Regions from separate parts of the Mesorhizobium sp. WSM4850 genome, predicted to be linked through region 1. Evidence: predicted binding sites of a transcription regulator. Region 1 holds the regulator's gene; each other region holds the start of a gene.
The links. Region 1 encodes LexA, which represses DNA repair genes until DNA is damaged. Its sites were predicted from a motif close to TGTTCNNNNTGTGTTCNG; they were not measured.

Region 1 (5,022 bases):
AATCGATGCGGCGCACCGGCATCTACCACATCATCTCCATTTCCGGCCTGCATATGGCGCTTGTCGCCGGCACCGTCATGGGATTGCTGCGCGGCGCCTTTGCGCTGTTTCCCGACTTTTCGTCGCGCCGGCCGGTCAAAAAATATGCGGCTGCTGCCGCACTCGTCTCCATCGCTGCCTATCTGATCTTTTCCGGTATCGTGGTCGCGGCTGAACGCAGCTTCATCATGCTGGCGGTAATGCTTGTCGCCGTGCTGTTCGACCGGGCGGCACTCACCATGCGCAACCTGGCGATTTCGGCCATCGCCGTTATCGTCGTGTCGCCGCACGAGGTGGTCGGCGCAAGCTTCCAGATGTCGTTCGCCGCGACTGCGGCTCTCGTGGGCGCCTATGCCGGTTGGTCCGACTATCGTGCCGACAAGGCCAAGGCGCCGCGACAGCGACGGTCACCGGTCGCTTTCGTCACGCGCAAGCTCGTCGCCGGGGCAGGCACCATCGCAATGACCTCCATCATTGCCGGCAGCGCCACCGCGCTCTTCGCCATCTGGCACTTCCAGCGCGTCTCGCCGCTCAGCCTGTTCGCCAATCTGGCCGTCATGCCGATCGTCACGATCGTCATGTTCCTGGCGGTCCTCAGCGCCTTGGCAATGCCTTTCGGCCTCGACGGCCCTTTCCTCTACATGATGGGCAAGGGCCTGACGGCGATGATTGCAATTTCGGGATGGATCTCGGAGCGTTCGCCCGTCGATGCAGTCGGCCTGATTTCGTTGCAATCGGTTCTGCTGGTGACGGTCGCCTTAGTCATCGCCACGATGGCGACGACATGGCTGCGGCTTGCGGCACTTCCCTTTGCGCTCGCCGGCCTGCTGACGATTTCCGAGACGCGCATCCCCGACGTGCTGATCTCGGAGGATGCGCATCTGGTGGCGCTGCCGATCGGCGGCGGCGAACTTGCCGTCAACCGGATGCGTTCGAACGAATTCACCACCGACAACTGGAAACATGCGCTGGTTTCAACAACGATCGTCGAGCCGGAGACATTCGAAAAAGGAGATGTGCGGTTCGACATCGCCGATCCGGCCGACCTGCCGCCGGGAGCGCCTTTCACCTGCACTGCCGGCCTGTGCCTGGCCCGGCATCCGTCCGGCGCGCTCATCGCGCTCGCCGACAACCGCAAAACCGCGCGGCCGGCCTGTGCCTTTGCGGATTTGATCGTCATCGACGATGCCACAGCCTATTACAAACCCTGCCGCAACCCGCTGGTTCTCGTCGTCACCAAACGGCAGCTCGCTCGCATGGGCAGTGCCGCCGTCTTCTTCGATCCGCTATCGGCGACAACGCGCGCAGAAATCCGTTTTGCCGTCAGACAGCCATATAGGCCCTGGCATGAGCAGCGGCGATTTTCGCGCGAGGCGAGGGGCCTGCCGCCATACCGCAGGGCCGAGAAACCCAGGAAGCCCGCCGTTCAGTAACGCCGGATCAATCCGACGAGCTTGCCCTGCACCTTGACCCGGTCCGGCCCGAAGATGCGCGTCTCGTAGGCCGGATTGGCGGCTTCCAGTGCGATAGAGGCACCTTTGCGGCGAAATCGCTTCAGCGTCGCTTCCTCCTCGTCGACCAGAGCGACAATGATCTCGCCAGGCTGGGCGGTGTCGGCGTTGCGGATGATGACCGTGTCGCCGTCGAAGATGCCGGCCTCGATCATCGAATCACCCTTGACCTCCAGCGCGTAGTGCGTGCCGCCGGTGATCATGTCCGGTGGCACCGAGATCGAATGCGTCTGGTGCTGGATGGCGTCGATCGGCACACCGGCAGCGATGCGGCCCATCACCGGTATGGAGACGGTGGCAACGACGTCGTCGTCATTGCCGGCAGCACGCATGCGCGAAGGCGCTGGCTTGATCTGGCGTCCGAGGCCGCCCTGGCCAAGGGAGCCTTGAATGACGCTCGGCGAGAATTTGCGCGCCGCATTGAGGCCCGGCGCGATCGAATCGGGCAGGCGCAGCACCTCCAGCGCGCGGGCGCGGTTGGGCAGGCGGCGAATGAAACCGCGTTCCTCCAGCGCCGTGATCAGCCGGTGGATCCCCGATTTGGAGGCGAGGTCGAGCGCTTCCTTCATCTCGTCGAACGAGGGCGGAATGCCGCTTTCCTTCAGCCGTTCGTGGATGAACATCAGCAGTTCATGTTGTTTGCGTGTCAGCATCGCGACCCCCAACAGAATCAGAAAAACAAACCCAGAACAAACACTATCTGTTCCAGTTGTGTTCCGCAACCATTTAAAGTTTAATGAATGTGTTGACGTTTTGTTCAGCGTAGCATCAGCACGCTGCAGGCGGCGCCCGCTGCGGCTGCGGGAGCGAATGGCTCGCGCACGACCAGTCCGTTGGCGTCGGCCAGCATTCTGAGCATCGAGGAATCCTGGATACTGAACGGCGTTGCCTCAAGCGTGCCAGCTTCTTCCTTCACCACCGCGCGTACATAGTCCTGCCTGAGATCGTTAGCCGGCATGGCGGCGCCGAGCCGCGCCTGACGCATGTCCTGGCGGAAGGCGCGGCCGCCGAGCCGCGCCAGCAGCGGCTTCAGAAAGAGCTGCGTGCAGACCAGGCTGGCCACCGGATTGCCAGGCAGGCCGATGCAGCGGATGGCGCCCAGCCGCCCGAACATCAGTGGCTTGCCGGGCCGCATGGCGATTTTCCAGAAATCGAGCGCCATGCCTTCGCCGGTCAGCACGTCATGGACGAGGTCATGGTCGCCGACCGAGGCGCCGCCCAGCGTGACGATGACGTCCGCGCCTGCGGCGACGGCTTTTGTCACCAGCGCGGCGATCGCGTCCTTGCGGTCGGCGGCGATGCCGAGATCGAGGGCGCTGGCGCCGACCGAGCGGGCCGCGGCGGCGACGCCATAGGCATTGGAGGAGATGATCTGGCCGGGGCCAAGGTCGCTGCCCGGCGGCAGCAATTCGTCGCCGGTGGCGATGATGGCGACCAGCGGCCGTTTCACCACGCGGACCTGCTGGTGGTTGGCCGACGCCGCCAGCGACAATGCCGCCGGATCAAACAGGCGGCCTTTCTCCAGCAGCATGTCGCCCTGCGAGAAATCGAGCCCGAGGCGGCGGATGTTGCGGCCTTCAACCGTCGGCGCGGTCACTTCGACCATGCCGCCGCCGAGGTCGCGGACATTCTCCTGGATGACGATGGTGTCGGCGCCTCCGGGAAGCGGCGCGCCGGTGAAGATGCGCACGGCCTGCGCCGGGCCGACTGTCCCGGCAAAGCCGCGTCCGGCCGGCGCCATGCCGATCACCGAAAGTCTCGCGGGCACGGAGGCGACATCGTCGGCCCGCACGGCATAGCCGTCCATGGCCGACGCGTTGAATGGCGGCTGGGTGCGGAGCGCGATGAGCGGCTCCGCCAGCACGCGGTCGGCGGCATCCATCAGGGCGACGCTTTCAGCCTGCAAGGGCGCAGCATCCGCAAGCAGGTGCTCGAGCGCCTCGGCGACCGCAAGCAGCGCCATTATTGGCCTGCCCCCTGGGCATCCGCCTTGTAGTCGCCGGATTTGCCGCCGGTCTTTTCCACCAGCCTGATGCCGGAGATGGCCATGCCGCGATCGACCGCCTTGGCCATATCATAGATGGTCAGGCAGGCGACCGAGACGGCGGTCAGCGCTTCCATCTCGACGCCGGTCTTGCCGGTGACGCGGGCCAGCGCCGTGACCTTCAGGCCGGGCAGCTTCGCGTCAGGTTCGATGTCTACCGATATCTTGGTCAACAGCAGCGGATGGCAGAGCGGGATCAGCTCATGCGTCCTCTTGGCCGCCATGATGCCGGCGATGCGCGCCGTACCCAGCACGTCGCCCTTCCTGGCATCGCCGTCGAGAATCATTTTCAGCGTTTCGGGCCGCATCGAGACAAGACCTTCGGCGATTGCCGTGCGGGTCGTCTCCGCCTTGTCGCCGACATCGACCATATTGGCTTCGCCTTCTGCGCCAAGATGGGTGAGGGCGGCCGACATCGTCAGGTCACCCTGGAGCGACGTGCGTCCGTTTGGACGCACAAACTACACTCTGACGCTTTGTATCTATGCATCATGCTCTCCGAACATCGATTCCGATTTTCGGGCAGATGCATTGGCGGGCGCGTTGCCCGTCAAAAGCAGGTGCGTCGCAGTGGCCACGTCCAGTTGCCGCATCAGGCTCTCGCCGACGAGGAAAGTGCCAATGTCGCTCCGTTCCAGCCTGCGGCAGTCCTGGTGCGAGAAAATACCGCTCTCGCTGACCAGCAGCCGGTCGGCCGGCACCATCGCCGCGAGCCGCTCCGATGTCTCGATGCTGGTTTCGAATGTCCGGAGATTGCGGTTGTTGATGCCGATCAGCCGCGACGACAGTTTCAGCGCGCGTTCCGTCTCGGCCTCGTCATGCACCTCGACCAGCGCGTCCATGCCGAGCTCGAAAGCCGTCGTTTCGAGTTCCCTGGCCACGGCGTCATCGACGCTCGCCATGATGATCAGGATGGCGTCCGCGCCCCACGCACGGGCCTCGAACACCTGATAGGGCTCGAACAGAAAATCCTTGCGCAAAGCCGGCAATGTCACGGCGCTGCGCGCATCGGTGAGGAATTCAGGCGCCCCTTGGAAAGACGGCGCATCGGTCAGCACCGACAGGCAGGCAGCCCCACCTTTGGCATAGGCCTGGGCCAGCGCCGGCGGATCGAAATCGGCGCGGATCAGGCCCTTGGACGGGCTCGCCTTCTTGATCTCGGCGATCAGCGCGAAACTGCCGGATTTGCGTTTGGCTTCAAGGGCCGAGAGAAAGCCGCGCGGTGCATCGGTAGCCCTCGCCCGTGCCTTGATTTCGGCAAACGGCACCCGTGCCTTCGCCGCCGCGATCTCGTCGCGCTTGTAGGCTTCGATCTTGCGCAGGATATCAGACACGGCGCTATCCGTTCGAAATCTCGACCAGCCGGTCAAGCACCTTTAGCGCCCGGCCGCTGTCGATGGCTTGCGCCGCCGTCGCCATGCCATCGGC
Region 2 (5,022 bases), on a different contig from region 1:
TTGTAGAGTCCGAGCGCGTGGTGATTGTGCGCGTGTTCTACGGCTGGGCCGATTGGCAGGACGACCTAGCCTAGTGACGCTGACTGATCGGCACATCTAGCCGCGTCATCCGGACGCCTTCGGATAATCTACCCCAACGAGAAAAAGCCCATCGGGCGGCGCTACCTGGCCACAGGCTGCACGGTCGCGCGCGTCGAGCGCCGCCTTCAGATCGGCAATTGTCCAGCCGCCTTCGCCGACGCGCTTCAGCGAGCCGACCATCGAGCGCACCTGATTGTGCAGGAACGAGCGCGCCGAGGCTCGCACTTCGATCATGTCACCCAGCCGACTGACATCCAGCCGGTCGAGCGTCCGGACCGGGTTGTCGGCCTGGCACTGGGTCGAGCGGAACGTGGTGAAATCATGCCGCCCCAGCAGCACCTTTGCCGCTTCGTGCATGGCCTCGGCGTCGAGCCGCTTCGGCACCCACCAGATCTTGCCCTTGTCGAGCGCCGCCGGCGCGCGCCGGTTGACGATGCGGTAGAGATAGTGGCGGCCGATCGCCGAGAAACGCGCATCGAAGCTATCCGGCACCACAGCCGCCTTGAGGATGGCGATGCGCGCCTTGGCCGTTTGCAGGTGGGCGTTGACGGCATCGCGAACCTTGTCATCAGGCCACGCCCTGACGAGATCGACATGCGCCACCTGACCGGTCGCGTGGACGCCGGCATCGGTGCGGCCGGCGCCGCGCAGCGAGACCTGTTCGCCGCAGAATTTCTCGATCGCCTGTTCGATCGCCTGCTGCACCGAAGGCTGGTCTGCCTGGCGCTGCCAGCCGGCATAGAGGCTGCCGTCATATTCGATGTCGAGGCGAAAACGCGGCATTCCTAAGAAGGATGAGGTTAGGCGGCGAGCGCGGTGCCGAAAGCCGAAGCGTAGACCAGCTTGCCGGTCTCAGGCGCTTCGCCCCAGACCAGCGCCTGCATCGCTTCGCCCTGGAACTCGCTTTCGAATTTTTCGGCGCGCGCGTGACTGTAGCCGAAGCGGCCATAATATGCGGGATCGCCAAGCACCACCGCCAGCACCTCGCCGGCATCCTTCAGGCGGATATGCGCCTCGCGGACCAGCGCACCGCCGATGCCGGTGCCATGGAATGACGGCTCGACCGCCAGAGGCGCCAGCGCCACTGCCGGAAAGCTCTTGCCGCCGTTCTGCACGTAAAGCCGCGAAAACAGAATATGGCCGACCACCTGTCCATCTTCTTCCGCCACCAGTTCGACGACGGCATCGCCGCCGCTGACCAGCGCGTCGACCAGTCCGGCCTCCGCCTGCTGGCCGAATGCGTGTTCCTCGACCAGGCGGATCGCCTCGCGGTCCCGCGGCGTCGCCGCGCGTATCGACATCATGCTCATGAGAATTTCATTCCTTTTTCGAGCTTGGCCCCGCGCAGAAATTCCTGCGCGGCAATGGGCCTTCCGCCCGCACGTTGAACTTCGACCAACCTGATCGCGCCTGACCCGCAGGCGACCGTCAGCCGGTCGTCGAGAATTCCTCCCGGCTCGCCGGCGCCTTGCGAAAGCGTCGAGCGAAGCAGTTTCAGCCGCTCCAAGCGGCCGGCAATTTCGATCTCGCACCATGCGCCGGGAAAGGGCGACAGGCCGCGAATATGATGGTGGACTTCGCCAGCAGGCCGCGTCCAGTCCACGCGCGTCTCCGCTTTATCGATCTTTTTGGCATAGGTCACCCCCTCCGTCGCCTGTGCGGTAAAAGTCAGGGCATCCCGTTCCAGACGAGCCAGCGCTTCCGCCATCAGCGCGGCGCCAATGTGCATCAACCGATCATGCAGTTCGCCGGCCGTCATATCGGGGCCGATGGCGCATTTTTCGGCCATCGCCACCGGGCCGGTGTCCAGGCCCTCTTCCATCCGCATCACCATCATGCCTGTCTCGGTATCGCCGGCCATGATGGCGCGCTGGATAGGGGCGGCGCCGCGCCAGCGTGGCAACAGCGACGCGTGACCATTGAGGCAGCCGAGCCGCGGCGCCTCGAGAATGGGTTTGGGCAACAGCAATCCATAGGCGACGACGACGGCGACATCGGCCCGCAAGGCGCGGAACGCCTGCTGCTCGGTCTCGTTCTTCAGCGACACCGGCGTCCGCACCTCGAGGCCCAGCCGCTCGGCCTCGCGCTGCACCGGCGACGGCGTCAGTTCCAGCCCCCGGCGACCGGCGGCGCGCGGCGGCTGAGTGTAGACGGCTCCAATCTCATGTCCGGCATCCGCGATCGCCCGCAGCGTCGGCACCGAGAATTCGGGCGTACCCATGAAGATGACGCGCAAGGGCATTTTGTTCCGGGTCAGGTCTTCGTCTGGCCGTTAAGTCGGCTCAGTCGAAGTCGCGAACTTTGCGGGTCGGCGACCGAAGTCGCGTTTCCTTTCTGCTTCGATTTCGTTCATGATCTTGGCGAATTCATCGCCAATTGCGTTTTCAGCAGCGAAAGTCGCGCGAATAGCGTCCCATGCCGAAAGACCCGGCTCCAGCCTGGCTTGCCTTTCGGCGACCATGCCTTCGCGCAGAAGAGCTATCGCCTTGCCCGACAGGCTCTGGCCGCTCTTACGCGCCGCCTGCTCGATTTCCCGCTTCAAGGGTTCGGGAATATTTCTGATCAGCATGTCGCTCATCGGCGTCTCCATTTCCTGATCTGGAACAGGGTAGAGGGGCGCTGTCCCGCCAACATCTTCGAAAGGTTCAGCATCAAACTGCGCGAGTATCGCCCTATCCCACTAACTTGCCCGGCGCCTTGCTGCCTGATGGTTTGTCCCTGGCGAGCTTCTTGAACTTCTTCACCACCATGTCGCGCTTCAGCTTCGAGATGTGGTCGATGAACAGAACGCCGTTGAGATGGTCGATTTCGTGCTGCAGGCAAGTCGCCATCAGCCCTTCGGCCTCGATCTCCTGCAGCTTGCCGTCGCGATCGAGATATTTCACCCGCACGGCGGCAGGGCGCTCGACCTCGGCATAGTAATCCGGGATCGACAGGCACCCCTCCTCGTAGACCGAGCGCTGATCGGCGCTCTCAAGAATCTCGGGATTGATGAAGACATGCGGCGCCGGCGGCTCGTCTTCCTTGGCGAGGTCGATCACCAGCATGCGCAGCGGTTCGCCGATCTGGATCGCCGCCAGACCAATGCCCGGCGCATCATACATCGTGTCCAGCATATCGTCGGCCAGTTTGCGCAAGGCGCCGTCGACGCGCTCGACCGGTTTCGAAACCTGGCGCAGGACGGGATCGGGAAGGATGATGAGCGGCTTGATCGACATGGCGTCTCACCTAAGACCTCGCACGAAAAGCGTCAACCGGGGCATTTGCAGCGGCGTTCACGTTTTGATCTGTGTCGTCAGGCCGAATCATCTATGCTGTCCGATATGAACGACCTGACCACCATCCTGTCTGAACCGATCGCCCGGCTCGGCGCCACCACGATCACGCTCGGCCACGCGCTGGCATTCGGCGCGGTCCTGTTCCTGGGCCTGTTCGTGGCGCTCGTCGTCGCGCTCTGGCGCTCGGCCAAGGCGCGTGCGGTGGCTGCCGCGGAAGCCGCCGACCACGCCCGCGACGCCGAGGCGCGGATGGCCGGCATCCTGGCAAGCCAGGCCGAGATGCAGGGCCGCATGGGCGCCATCGCCGAAGTGTTCGGGGCGCGGCAGGCCGAACTCACGCAGTCGATCGGCCAGCGTCTCGACGCGATGACCGGCCGTCTCGGCCAGACCATGACCGAGCAGACGAAATCGACGCATGAAAGCCTCGCCAAACTGCAGGAGCGGCTGGCGGTCATCGATACAGCGCAAGGCAACATCCAGTCGCTCGCCAGCCAGGTCGTGCAACTTCAGGCAATCCTCTCCAACAAGCAGACGCGCGGCGCCTTCGGCCAGTCGCGCATGGAGGCGATCGTCGCCGATGGCCTGCCGCACGGTGCCTACGAATTCCAAGCGACCCTGTCGAACGGCAGCCGGCCTGACTGCCTGGTGAAGATGCCGAATGGCGCGCCCGCACTCGCCATCGACGCCAAGTTTCCGCTGGAAGCCTGGAACGCCATCCGTGCCGCCGAAGGCGTCGATTTGCAGAAGGTCGCGGCACAAGCGTTTCGGCGTGACATCGAGGTGCATGTCCGCGATATTTCCGACAAATACCTGATCCAGGGCGAGACGCAGGACACCGCCTTCATGTTCGTGCCGTCGGAATCGGTATTCGCCGAGATCCACGAGAATTTCGAGGGGATTGTCCACAAGGCGCACCGCGCCCGCATCGTCATCGTCTCGCCGTCGCTGCTGATGCTGTCGATCCAGGTCATCCAGGCGATTCTCAAGGACGCCCGCATGCGCGAGCAGGCGCATCTGATCCAGGGCGAAGTCATCCGGCTGATGGAGGATGTCTCGCGCCTCGACGAGCGGGTGCGCAAGCTGCAGAGCCATTTCGGCCAGTCGGCCAAGGATATCGACGATATTCTCGTCTCGACGTCGAAGGTGACCAAGCGCGGCCAAAAGATCGAGGCGCTGGAGTTCGGCGCGCAGCCGACGGAGGGCGACGCCGGATCGGCGGCCAGTGCGAAGACCGAAGCGGGTGCGCGCGTCGCCGACTCCAAGACCGGCCAGCTGAGGCTAAGGGTGGTCGAAGGCGACGACTGAGAGGCTACTGCTCCTCGACGATCATCGTGCCTTCGAACTCCGGCAGCCAAGGCAGCGCCGAGCGGTGCCAGATCTGTTTTCTCGGGATCAGTTGTTCGCGCTGCCGCGCCGTGCCGACCCTGATGCCGTAGACTTTCGGCCCGTCGCCAACCGACGTGGCATAGAGGTGCGTACCGCATTCGCCGCAAAAGGCCTGGGCGCGCCTGGCGCCGCTCGCTGCGGTCTTGATGTAGATCTTCGGCGTGCCCTTGGTGATCCGGTAGTGCTCCTCCGGCGCCGGCACGGTCACCCGAAACGCTGTTCCGGTCAGCTGCTGGCAATCGATGCAGTGACAAATACTGGTGTTGTCCGGATCGAC
Region 3 (5,022 bases), on a different contig from region 1:
CAACATGCCGGCCGACCGCATCCCGCACTGCGGCGTCGATCTCCTCCAGCGTAGCAGGACCGCCAGGCGGATCTCCCAAGAATCCGGCGAGGTCGGCAAATCCGAGATTGCGCGGCGTTCCGATCAGAACACCATCCATGACCGTCCAGGCAATCGTATCGCCTGTCTTGAGTGACAAGGCGTCCCGGACGTCCTTCGGAATCGTGAGCTGCCCCTTGGAGGTCAGACTGGCATACGCACCCATATTCTTACTCCTGGAGAAAATTCTTACCAATTACATAGTAGTCGGAATTTTATTTTTCCAGCAACCATTTCACCGCGCCAGTTCCTTCAGCCCGAAGCGGATCAGCTTCGACGCATCCGCGTCCTCACCGGCGCTTTTCAGCGCCGCCGCCACCGCATTGGCGGCGGTATCGCGCGAATAGCCGAGATTGACCAGCGCCGAGACGGCGTCGGTGATCGGCGCCGGCGCGACGCCTTCGCCAAGCTCCTGCTTCAGGCCGATGGTGCCGGACGCAGCGCCTGCAAAGGCCGGCGCCTTGTTCTTCAGTTCGGTGACGATGCGCTCGGCCACCTTCTTGCCGACGCCGGGCGCGCGGCTGACCATGGCAATATCACGCAGCGCGATGGCATTGGCGAGATCGGCCGGCGCCAGCGTCGAGAGAATAGCCAGCGCCACCTTGGCGCCGACGCCCTGCACATTGCTCATCAGCAGCCGGAACCATTGGCGCTCCAGAACCGACTGGAAACCGTACAGCCTCAACATGTCTTCGCGGACATAGGTCTCGATGAACAGCACCACCGCCTCGCCGGGGGCCGGCAAGGCGGCCAGCGTGCGCGCCGAGCAGTGGGCGACATAGCCGACGCCGTGCACATCGATGATGCAGAAATCCTCGTCGATCTCGTCCAGCGTGCCTTTTAGCTTGCCGATCATGTGTGGTCCTTCATGCCAGCGCCGCCAACCTGTAGACAACACTCTGCCGATGATGCGCGTGGCAGATGGCAATGGCCAGCGCGTCGGCGGCATCGTCGGTGTCGAACGTCGCCTTCGGCATCAGCACCTTGACCATCATGTGGATCTGCTTCTTGTCGCCATGGCCGACGCCGATCACCGCCTTCTTGACGGCGTTGGGCGCATATTCGGCAACGACCAGGCCGGCCAGCGCCGGCACCAGCATGGCGATGCCGCGCGCCTGGCCGAGCTTCAGGGTCGCGGCCGCATCCTTGTTGACGAATGTCTGCTCGACCGCCGCCTCGTGCGGCATGGCGGCGTGCAGGATCTCGGCAAGCCCGTCATGCAACTGGCAAAGCCGTGTCGCCAGCGCCGCCTTGTCGTCTGAACGCACGGTGCCGGAGGCGACGAAGCGCAGCGAGTTGCCGAGGCTTTCGACGATGCCCCAGCCGGTGCGCCTCAGCCCCGGATCGATGCCGATGATGCGAATCGTTTCCCCCATCCGCCAAGTCTACCCGTGGCGGACAGCGATGCCAGCGAAATGTGAACAAACCAGAAACAGGTTCTGCTGCGTCCTAATAGGGCGTGAGCCAATCGCGCGGTTTAGATCCCCTCGCTTCAATTCCGATGTCGTAGCGCATCGACGATGACTTTGAACGCGGGAAGATTTTGACGACGGCTCGGATAGTAGAGGAAATAGCCTTCAAAAAACGGCGACCAATCGTCCAGAAGCTGAACCAGCTTGCCACGTGCGATGTGCTGCTCGACGATGTTCTCCGGGACGTAGGCGATGCCGTATCCACTGGCCGCCGCGCGGACAGTCTGGCCCGGCAGGCCAGATGCTTATCATCACGAGCGGTCAGGGCTGGGTGCAGGAAGAGGGCAGAACCAGCTAGCGCCGAGCAGCAGACGCGCTCGGCCGAAGAGTTTGGCACCTGTCGGTGATCGGTCGGGTCCCAAGCCAATTTCCCGCGCTCCACTTTACTGCAAGACGGTCAAATTTGAGCTTTCGCATTCATGTTTTGTCGAGCGTATCTCTTAGAGTCGCCTAAACCTTCTGGGCCGTAAGCTGTAACCGTGCTGAATCGCCGTCAGCGCCGATGACGACGAAATAGGAGAACGCAATGCCTCGCAATCACGTTGAACGTCTTGAAGAGTTCAGGGAAATCCTGGTCGCGACTCGACGCGAAGGAGTCCGTAACGTGCACCATACCCGCGACGCAATGCGGGCAAGCGGCTTTCAGATCGGGGACAGCGACGGCTCCAGCTACGGAGCCAAGCTAAAGGAGCTCCAAGAGGAAATCGAGGCAGTCGATCGCGCCATCGAAGACGAGAAGCGGCTGGCCTTGGGCCTTGAGAGTGCGGCTCAATCCCGCCGACCAATTAAGCCGAGGATCGTGAAGGGAACATAGAGTCGGGACGGCCCTTGGTGCCCGTCGCGTGGATTCGCCTGCGACATCGTGTCGGGCTCGTCGCCGCCGTGCTACAGAGCCCTGAACGTCATCCGTTGCCATCAAACGGGCCGGCCGAAGCCGCCCTGTGTCGATGTCGAATTCGCTGTGTCCATCATTGTCGATGCCGTCGCTACCCTCGCCAACGGCGTTCTTCAGGTATCCGATCTGAAACGGATCGCGGTCGATGCGATCGTGCGATCGCGTCATTTCCGCAAGATCTTCTCCATCGCCTTGCCCCTGGCAAGCTCATCGATCAGCTTGTCGAGGTAGCGGGTTTCCTTCATCAGCGGGTCTTCGATGTCTTCCACCCGGACACCACAGATCACCCCCGTGATCAAATTCCGAGAAGGATTCAGTTGAGGCGCCTGATCAAAGAAATCCTTCAGGCTGGTTTTCTTCCCCAGCTGGGCGTCCAGCCGCTTCTGGGTGTAGCCCGTCAGCCAGCGGATGATCTCATCAACCTCGGCTTTGGTGCGTCCTTTCTTTTCCGCTTTGGCGACATAGTGCGGATAGACGCTGGCAAAGCTCATGGAATAGATTCGATGCTCGGTCATTGCACCCCCTTATGCGGGCTGGACCAGAGGTTTGAAACAGCGCCGCAGATGTTCGATGCTGTCCGCGTCAATTCTACCCGTGCTCGTCGCCTCGGCAATGCTTTGATCGCGTCGATCGCATCCTGCGACGAGTCTATCCGGACTTCGTTATTGATCTTGCCTTCAACGGATGACCGGTCGCGCTACTCGGGCACAAGGTTTGGCTATCCTACCGGGCAATGCAAGATCTAGTGCCTGTCTAGGCTGCCACTGGGCAGTATGGGGACTAGTGAGCGCGTAAATGGCGCGTTTGCGCAATTATGCTCGAAACCAGCCCGGCGGCTTGCGGCCCCATTTCGGCCCAAACACGATTTGAGGATTGGCCCACAAAAGGACGCTCCTGGCGTTTAGCGGAGAATTATCGAGCAGTCTCTCAGCCGCGGGCGAAAGCCGTGTTGAGCAGCGTGATCTGATCGGAAACCGGATTGATGCGGCGGCCGGATGGAGCGGCCTCGGCCACGGCGCCGCCGTAGATTTCCTCGTCCATGCGACGCACCAGCGCCTGCAGGCGCAGCGAGCGGTCGATGAGGTCAAGAAAATCCTTGGGCAGCTCGACCCAGCCTGCGGCATCGTTGTTGGCGGAAGCGGTATCGAGACGCACCTTGGATTTTTCGGAAGCAACCTGATCGCGAGTCATCTCGCCGGAATTCGCGGCGCGCTGCAGAAGCAGCCATGAGGCGACCTGCATCAGCCTCGTGGTCAGTCGCATCGACTCGGCCGCATAGAGCGTCGCCGCCAGCCTGGACAGTTTCTTCGCCTCGGCCCGGCCCTTGCCGTCCAGATATTCGGCCGCCTGCTCGACCAGGCCCATGCCTTCCTGGTAGAGCGGCTTGAAGGATTGGGAGAAAACCCGGCGCTCCGCCAGCTTGATGGTTTTCGCGCTTCCCATCGAAGGATCGTTCATCGATACGCCCTGCACTTGCCTTACAGCCGGCCGAATCGGCGTCATCGCCGTCACGCCTGCACCCTATATGACCGAGGCTTGAAAATGCGCTTCGCCGCCGGTGAAGGCAAGCACATGTTTAACAAACGGTTAACGGCGGCGCAGCGGCACGGGCGACCGGCAATCCGGATCGCCGAAAAAAAAGAGCCGCGGATAAGGCGGCTCTCAGGAGTTTAACAGGGAGGCGTCAAACAAAGTGGCTCCAACCACTCGGTAAGAATCCAGATCACTGGATGCGCATAGTAAACGCCCGTAAAGCTTAATGAAGCCTTAACAGCGTGGATATTTTTTGAACAAGCGTCGCCCGCTGTGCCGTAACAGCACAACAACTCCAGGCTTTTTGGGGCCTAGACCTTTGGACTCAGGCCTTTTGCGTCTCAGCATGCCGCTCTGCCTTCCACGCCACCGGCAGCGCGATATAGGCGAACAGCAGCAGCCCCGCGTAAAAGCCCATCGAGGATGTTGCCACCAGCGGCTCGATCGCCGGGTTGCCGGCAAGCATGATGTAAAGGCCGATCAATAGGCCGGTGCCACTGATTGCCGTCAACCAGAAATGCACGGTGGCAAGCGTCTTTTCCGCGACTGCCGGAAACAGATGGTAGAAGAAGGCGAACACCGCCGACATCAGCCATCCGGCCACCATGATGTGGGCGTGGGTTGGCATCTGCGCATGATCTTTGCTGATCGCCATCTGCAGGCCGAGCGCCATTCCGACCAGTGCGTAGACAACGGCCAGCGTGAAGAAGTTTCGTGCTACCTTTTGCATTGTGTGCCCCGATTTGCCTTTTCCCGTCATGGGAATGGGTTGAGATCAGGCGGTCGCCCCGCCACCGGGTCCCCGGCATCGGCGCATTAGCATCGGCAATGTTTCTGGACGATGTCGCATCGCGCCCGACCCTTCCCCGGCGCTGCCACAATAGCCGAAAACGGCGGGACGCGCTTGCGCAATCCTCGAGCGGTTCCCTTCCGGCCGTGTCTCACAGGACGCCGAACAAAGCCGTCTCCCGCGCAACATCGTTCCGAAACAACGCTGCTGACGGCTCGGCTGCCGGCGGCTTCCAACCGGCTGGCAATCTAGAA

Region 2: a site for LexA is predicted at 3,354-3,371, ahead of AC0L2Z_RS04220 (DNA recombination protein RmuC). Genes of this name have one in related genera too.
Region 3: a site for LexA is predicted at 1,496-1,513, ahead of ruvC (crossover junction endodeoxyribonuclease RuvC). Genes of this name have one in related genera too.

The regions. Positions count from the first base shown of each region.
Region 1 is NZ_JBVVPV010000032.1:68,117-73,138, reverse strand. It holds gene AC0L2Z_RS24880 (ComEC/Rec2 family competence protein) at 1-1,472, shown strand, start outside; gene lexA (transcriptional repressor LexA) at 1,466-2,203, opposite strand; gene AC0L2Z_RS24870 (molybdopterin molybdotransferase MoeA) at 2,308-3,513, opposite strand; gene moaC (cyclic pyranopterin monophosphate synthase MoaC) at 3,513-4,010, opposite strand; gene trpC (indole-3-glycerol phosphate synthase TrpC) at 4,077-4,928, opposite strand; gene trpD (anthranilate phosphoribosyltransferase) at 4,933-5,022, opposite strand, start outside.
Region 2 is NZ_JBVVPV010000002.1:254,663-259,684, reverse strand. It holds gene truA (tRNA pseudouridine(38-40) synthase TruA) at 106-864, opposite strand; gene AC0L2Z_RS04240 (GNAT family N-acetyltransferase) at 882-1,391, opposite strand; gene fmt (methionyl-tRNA formyltransferase) at 1,388-2,323, opposite strand; gene AC0L2Z_RS04230 (hypothetical protein) at 2,354-2,659, opposite strand; gene def (peptide deformylase) at 2,754-3,299, opposite strand; gene AC0L2Z_RS04220 (DNA recombination protein RmuC) at 3,405-4,664, shown strand; gene AC0L2Z_RS04215 (GFA family protein) at 4,669-5,022, opposite strand, start outside.
Region 3 is NZ_JBVVPV010000013.1:58,537-63,558, forward strand. It holds gene AC0L2Z_RS15105 (AbrB/MazE/SpoVT family DNA-binding domain-containing protein) at 1-244, opposite strand, end outside; gene ruvA (Holliday junction branch migration protein RuvA) at 314-934, opposite strand; gene ruvC (crossover junction endodeoxyribonuclease RuvC) at 945-1,454, opposite strand; partial or broken gene AC0L2Z_RS15120 (LysR substrate-binding domain-containing protein) at 1,571-1,771, opposite strand; gene AC0L2Z_RS15125 (hypothetical protein) at 2,077-2,364, shown strand; gene AC0L2Z_RS15130 (DUF2200 domain-containing protein) at 2,610-2,960, opposite strand; gene rcdA (protease adaptor protein RcdA) at 3,373-3,903, opposite strand; gene AC0L2Z_RS15140 (hypothetical protein) at 4,304-4,708, opposite strand; gene AC0L2Z_RS15145 (sulfite exporter TauE/SafE family protein) at 5,017-5,022, opposite strand, start outside.